2 regions of the Viridibacillus sp. KH_047 genome follow, and region 1 is predicted to be linked to the other one. Evidence: riboswitches for the same ligand, from Rfam matches in the RefSeq annotation. Region 1 holds a riboswitch; the other holds the start of a gene.
What was found. A riboswitch is a leader RNA that binds a small molecule or an ion and turns the genes downstream of it on or off. The one in region 1 is predicted to bind thiamine pyrophosphate.

Region 1 (3,759 bases):
ACCGTTTGCTTTTGCTTCACGTTCAACTGCTTTACCAATTTGGTTTAAACGAGCACCTGGTTTTACTTTCGTCATCGCACGATCAAATGCACTTTCTGCAACTTGACAAAGTTTATCGATTTCTGGGTAAGATCCATCACCTACAACAAATGACACGCCAGTATCTGCAAAATAGCCATCAACATGACCAGAAACGTCAATATTAATAAGGTCTCCCTCTTTTAACATAAGGTTCCCTGGAATACCGTGTGCAACCTGTTCGTTCACACTTATACATGTGTATCCAGGAAAATCATATTCACTTTTAGGTCCTGAAACGGCTCCATTTTCTTCAAATAAACGGCCACCAATTTCATCTAATTCTTTAGTTGTAATTCCTGGTTTTGTTGCTGCCTTCATTGCTTCACGGATTTGGGCCATCACACGTCCGGATTTTTTCAATCCTGCAATTTCTTCTTGAGTTATAGCTATCATTTTATACGGTCCCTTCTTCTCATATGTCTACTCTCTACTATAACACTTTTTTTGCAAAATGAAGAACATGAAAATCGAGTATCTTGCTATTTCAAATGTCTATATATTTAGAATAATTTTGTTTAATTCTTATATTAGATATATGAAATTGCGTCACTGAAAGTACTAAAAGAGGATCCCATCTATTAAGGAATCCTCTTTTGTGTATCAATTTTTTTGTTGTAATAAACGAGGTGCTGATGTAAATAAAAGTACAGCTACAACCGCTGTTAATATAGTAGCTGGCAACATATACGTACCATTATAAATTATAGAATACAAATATGCATTTTGATCACCTGCATATTCGCTAAAGAAGACAATCCCTGCTGTAGTATGAGCAAGGTATCTCAATAAACCCCCAAGTGTTGTACCTAACACAATATACAAAGTCATTGCTTTTTTGTTTAATTGCTTACTCGCTGCAAACACTGGTTGTCTCACCACACCAGCAAGTCCGACAGCAGTAAATGCTATAAAATAATCGATAAATCCTTGAATGGGTGTAAAAATTGAAGCACCCATCGCCACTTGCAATAAACCAATTAAAAATCCGGTAATTAAACCACCTGATACACCCCATCGGAATGCCATTAAGACAATTGGTACCATAACCAGGCTAATAGAACCACCTTGAGCCCATAGCTTAAATGACAACTGATCCAAAATTAAACCGATTGCAGCAAAAATCGCAATCTCGATTAAAAACAACAATTTCTTTTTATCCAAAATAAATATCCTCCCGTAGTTCTGATGTAGAACACACAAGACCTCAACGTATCCCAATTGCAAATGGGCTCTAGATAGTAAAACTTTAGGCAACAAAAAAACGACATCAGGACAGGTCCTGACATCGGTTATATGTCGGTTTCTATCCACATTCCTACGCAAGCATTAACTTACAGGTTCAAAGGGTTAGAACTTTGGGTTCACTCTCAGCCGACCATTTCGGCTCCCCTTGTGGTAAATACATCATTTAATTGTAATTATAGAACAACCCTATTGTACTTAAACAATTCTCTTATTTCAATAGATTACTCTGAAATGTTTGAGAGATCTCTTTCAAACATGTATATAATGAACAAAATGGGATTTAATGAGAGGAGTTGTAATTAAGTGATTGATTTACTTAAAAAGTTAATTACATATAAAAGTGATACACCTATTGGGGCAAATGAAGCTTTACAATTTTGTGCTAATTGGCTCGAGCAACAAGGTATAGATGTTAACCTACATCAAAATAATGGACTTGATATTTTAACAGCTGAAATTGGGCAAGGCGCAGATTGTCTTATCTGGAACGGCCATGTCGATGTCGTCCCAGCAGTAATTGAACAATTCACCCCATTTATAGATGGTGACCTATTATACGGCCGTGGAGCTGCTGATATGAAAGCTGGAGTCGCGGCGATGATGTTCAGCTTTGTAGAACTATCTAAATCAGCTGACAAGCTGCCGAGACGCCTTCAACTTCATCTGGTGACAGACGAAGAAACTGGTGGTGAAAATACATCAGGATGGCTTGCCCGTAATGGGTATAATGGTCAATTTGTTATTTGTGGTGAACCTACACAATTGCAAATTGGTTTACAAGCAAAAGGCATTCTTCAATTCGAAATTCAATTCAAGGGTAAAGCATCACATGGTAGTCGTCCTTGGGAGGGGCTAAATGCTGTTTTACAAGCCATGCATTTCCACTCAAAACTGTTAGAATCACCAATAACAATTGCTCGTAATGAATTTTATGATTCTCCATCGATTAATTTGGCTACAATACAAGCAGGAGAACGTTTTAATGTCGTCCCAGATCAGTGCAATGTACGTTATGATATCCGATATGTTCCAGGACAATCAGCTGAAGTTATTCTACATGACATTCAAAAAATTCTAGATGAAGAAAAAATCCAAGCTGAAATCATTATTCACAGTATTGCTCCCGCAGTTACAACAAATGCTGATGATCCATTTGTTTTATCATTAATAAAAACAACTGCTGCAGTTTGCGACAAGCAGGCCAAGCTATTTGGACAACATGGATCTGCTGATACTCGATTTTATGCTGCAGATGGCGTAGGAGCCATTGAATTCGGCCCAACTGGAGCAGATTGGCATGGTCCCGCTGAATATGTCAGCATTTCATCTGTATACCGTTACGCAAATATAATAAAAGCACATGCATTGAGTTGAATCTTTTTGGGTGTTCTAGCGTAGATAATAATATGAATGGAGGTGCTTGGACTGGATAACAATCGAGTAATGTCGGCATTATGTTATTTTAGTATTTTTTTTGCAGGATTTATTTTGCCAGTAATTGTTTATTTTATCAGTGCTGATTCGAGTGTAAAAAACCATGCGAAAAGAGCATTCATATCACATCTTTTACTCATTATCCCATCCATTATCGGTTTCATTATTTTCTTTATCGTATTTGGATTTTATGGCAGTGGTTCTGATAATTTTATTAGTACAGGTCCTATTTTAATAATCTCGTTTATCATTTTAGAAATCCTACTATCTGTAGCAGTGATCATTTGGAATATCATCCAAGGGGTTCGTGTACTACGCGTTTAAGATGAAGCATCAATGGGAATAAATTATTATTAGCTTATAAGAAATGGAGTGCTACTAAATGAAAGTAAGAAACGTAGTAAAAACTGCTATTAAATTAGCGCCAATTATTTATCCAATCGTTATTAAAGTTATTGATTCTCGTAAAGCAAAATTAAAACAAGCGCCCACAACAAGATATAAACCATAATATTAATTGCTCTTATGCGGATAAATCCATGCATAGGGGTTTTTTTATGGAATTGTGATTGTTGCTTTAACTCTGGGATTTGTTGCGCTAACTGAGTCGTTTGTTGCACTAACTCAGTTGTTTGTTGCGCTAACTCACCTGTTTGTTATTTAGCAGAATATTCATGTCCTCCCCTATTCCAAATTACAGCTAAACATCCCCCACTTTACAACAAAAAAACTGGTACGCCCATCAAGGAGGCGTACCAGTTTTTACTCATTTATTTAAAATGCCCAACTACCTTCGCGGAAGATTGGTTCTACTGTACCATCTGCTAAAACACCGTCGATATTCATGTCGGCACTACCAATCATGAAATCCTCATGTGTAATAGAAGTATTAATACCGTGCTCTTCCAGCTGTTCGGGAGATAGTGCACTACCACCTTCGTAGCATGTTGGATATGCTTCACCAATAGCTAAATGATTCGAAGCATTTTCATCAAATAA
Region 2 (3,759 bases), 1.2 Mb from region 1:
GTTAATGTACCTAGTTCGATACCAGTTGGTTGGTAAAGTATTTTCACTTGTGTAATGACGTTCACGCTACCTAGTTCAATCATCTTTTCATTCATTTTTTTGATAATTTCTAGTAGTTCAGAAAGTTCACCTTCCATTGTTGTTTCAAGTGGATGCACTTCATACTTCACACCAGCATCGTCGATAATTTTGATAGCTGCATCTACAAAAGGAATAACATCCTCGTAAGTTTTTGTTTTTGGAATAATTTGTACACTGATTAATGAATTAGCCATTTCTTTCTCCTCCTTATTGTGGTAAAAATTCGTTTGTGAACGCATTTTCAGGATCGAATTTACCCTCTAATACGTTATTTTCACTCATCCAATTTGCATAGTTTTTCCAAACTTCAAGCTTCTGCTCTCCCCATTGATTTGCATCATCTTGGTATTTGTCAGCTAGCCATTGTTGGCTTTTCTTAACTAACTCTGCATCTAATTCTGGGGCCGCTTCTAGTAAAATATCTGCAGCAGCTTCTGGGTCTTTTATAGCGAATTCATACCCTTGTGAAGTTGCTTTAGTGAATGCTTTCACTGTTTCGGGATTACTTTGGATCATTTTTTCGTTAGTTGTTAGAACTGGAGTATAGTAATCTAGCTTGTCACTATAGTCTGTTAAATAAAGCATATTTATTTTATCTCCTCGCAGTTCCGCTTCGACACCTGTCCATGCATAGTAAATCCATGCAAAATCTACATCTTTTTTGACCATTGTAAAGAAGTCTGCATCTCCAGCATTAATAATGTCTAGCTTCTTACTATCCGCGTTTTCAATTTTCATAAGAGAATCAAGCACAGCTTTTTCTATTGGAGAACCCCATCCTCCGTATGTTTTACCTTCGAAATCTTTTGGTGAATTAATATTTTTGTCTATTGGGGACGCAAAGCCCGATGTATTGTGTTGAATAATCGCTGCAATTGATACTAGTGGAACTCCTTGGACTCTTGCTTGCGTAATCGATTCTTGCGCCGTAATACCAAATTCGGCTTTTCCTGAAGCTACTAGTTGGTCTGCTCCTGTTTCGCCTGGTCGAATGATTTCTACATCCAAGCCTTGCTCTTTAAAAAATCCTTTTTCTTTTGCTACATACAAACCAGTATGATTTGTATTTGGCGTCCAATCTAAAACGACGGTTACTTTTTTTAATGCGTTTTCCGAGTCATTATCATTTCCTTTTGACTCATTTGATTGGCAGCCTACTAAAGCCAATAATGCTACAAGCAGCATACATTTTTTCATTTCCCTTGCCTCCATCTATATTATTTTGACAAGTTCCATGCAAAAAGAAAAACGCCCGGAACTATTCCGGACGTTAACATACACTCTAAAATTCAATGATACTCGAGATTTTAGCTGATGTTCCCTCCGCTGGTGTTAACCAGATCAGGTTCTAAGGGTCAGCATCTATCGGATACATTCTCAGCTGGCAACACCAGCCCCCCCACATTCTTGCACATATGAACTTTTCTCACCTATTATATCAAAAAAACAAAAGATTCCAACATTTATTTGGAAATGATTGTTTTTGGGGTTTTGGAATTTGGTGCTTTTGCTTGGGATTATTGTGTTGAGTTGGTGGTTTGTTGTGGTAACTTTGGTGTTTGTTGCGCTAACTTTGGTGTTTGTTGCGCTATCTCCGGCGTTTGTTGCGTTAACTCGAGTGTTTGTTGCGTTATCTTCGTTGTTTGTTGCGCTAACTCGAGTGTTTGTTATTTAGCAGAATATTCACGTCCTTAGTACCCACTTATCGCTAACTACTAATCCAAAAAAACAGATTATTTCGCTGGCAAATCTTCACCGAAAATCGATACAGTTTGGCGGTCTGGAACAAATTTTTGTCCATTCCATTTCAATATTGTTTCCACATAACCTAATCCATCCGCATGGTATCTACCCGCGATTTCTTGGTACGCCAAAAATTCGTAGTTGCCGTCCCTTGCATAATCAATAGGATAGAATCCGCTAATTGGATCCACCCATCCTTGGATTGGTGCTTTAAGCGTGCCGTCTATATTATAAATTTCAGATAAATAATCTTTACCTTTATAAGTTAGATCTAAGATATACTTTTTCGCTGGATAGGAGCTAGTAACACTAACTTTGTAATTATCCATATAATTAACTTCATATTTTGAGAGTTCATTATAGGCATCTGTGTCAAACACTTGGCGCATTTCTCCATTCACATATGTAAATATATATGCGAATATGATGCCGCCACTTCCACCTGAGTCTATGACAACTAATATGTCTTCTACATGATTTCCTGTATAATCTCCGAGCGATATTGTGGGATTATAACCTGCATTTTCTTTTAACGGGATTTGTTCATAAAAATTCGTTTTTTCATTAAAAACAACTAAAGTAATATTTTTTAAATACGGACTTCCTTCAGTTTTCTCAGCAGTTAGAAGAATTGTATCAATTAAACCATCTCCCGTAACATCGCCTCTTTTTTTATCGATGACTGTTTGAGCGACCACTTGATGTTGCTTCAACTTATTTAAAATTTGTCTTCTTTTTTCTAATAGGGTTTCTTTAGATGGGTATGGTGAATTAAACGACAGCGTTTTATCAATTGAAATAAGTGCCTGTTCTAAATCTCCCGCCTTCATTTGAGCATCCGATAAATAGTACCAATAAAAAGGATAATCATTATTCTTCAATAGATTCTTATAGTACGCTTCTACTTTTTTAAAATAATATGGGTACACATCCTTTGCTTTTACAAGTCTCATGCCATTAAAACGATAGACGGCTATTTTATAGGCATCACCCGTATCGTGAATCCAAATAGCTAGCTCATATTTTCCGTCTGAATTTTGGGTACTCGGCATATTTTCAACTTCCAATTTACTATAGACCATATTATTCGTTGGTATATGAATAAAACCTTTGTTTGTCCATTGCAGTAGATCTAACTTCGACCATATACTACCTATTTGCCAACCTACAATTAAAGTATTTATATTTTTGTTAACTAATGGTACAGCTACTAAATTCGTTATTCCATATCCGCTTCCTTTAATGTCTGCTATCGGAACCCATTCATTATGGATATTTTTTAATATCTTAATATAATTTTGACCTTGATTGTTGTACGCTCCGATTATCTCTTCAATATGATCTCCATCTATATCTGCTAGCAGTATTGCTGGCCTTTTTTCCGGATGTTGTAATTGTAAAATGGTTGCCGTTGATGGTAAAAATCTCATCAGTACATCTGCATATTCTTTCAATATTCCCCCACCCTTCAATCAATTATATGCGGGCTTCTGTTAGATAATTTGCATCCCCATTGCACTTCTAAAGTGTTTACCTCTGAGACATAATAATATCCCCTGACTCAATCGAATCAGGGGATGCTTGATAGTCATATTAAATATATGTGAAATCTATGTGTGACTATACTCGTTCTAATTTATTACCAACGGTGCCCTTGGTGCCATGGATGCCATGGATGCCATGGACCCCATTGATTCCAAGGATTCCACGGTTGCCATTGATTCCATTGATTCCATTGCTGTCCTGGGAACCAGTTTTGGCCGTGGTGCCAGTCGTTACCTTGATTCCAATGCTGTCCCCGCCAAAAATTAGAACTTTCGCGTTGCCACTGTCCTCCATGAAAAGGTTGAACCATTCAATTTCACTCCTTTTTCTTTTCATTCTTTGTAGGATATGTATGAGAGTACAAAATGGTCCAAAATAGTGATTAAAAAA

Region 2: it holds a riboswitch for thiamine pyrophosphate, as region 1 does, so the genes downstream of both, AC3IS5_RS17700 (ABC transporter substrate-binding protein) here and thiT (energy-coupled thiamine transporter ThiT) in region 1, are expected to answer to the same signal.

Annotation. Positions count from the first base shown of each region.
Region 1 covers NZ_CM174479.1:518,242-522,000, reverse strand. Annotated here, with positions in the region: gene map (type I methionyl aminopeptidase) at 1-474, opposite strand, end outside; gene thiT (energy-coupled thiamine transporter ThiT) at 682-1,242, opposite strand; TPP riboswitch at 1,377-1,482, opposite strand; gene AC3IS5_RS02600 (M20 family metallopeptidase) at 1,630-2,700, shown strand; gene AC3IS5_RS02595 (hypothetical protein) at 2,815-3,084, shown strand; gene AC3IS5_RS02590 (hypothetical protein) at 3,143-3,271, shown strand; gene AC3IS5_RS02585 (aminopeptidase) at 3,535-3,759, opposite strand, start outside.
Region 2 covers NZ_CM174479.1:3,594,178-3,597,936, forward strand. Annotated here, with positions in the region: gene AC3IS5_RS17695 (thiamine-binding protein) at 1-275, opposite strand, end outside; gene AC3IS5_RS17700 (ABC transporter substrate-binding protein) at 289-1,278, opposite strand; TPP riboswitch at 1,383-1,492, opposite strand; gene AC3IS5_RS17705 (VCBS repeat-containing protein) at 1,815-2,753, opposite strand.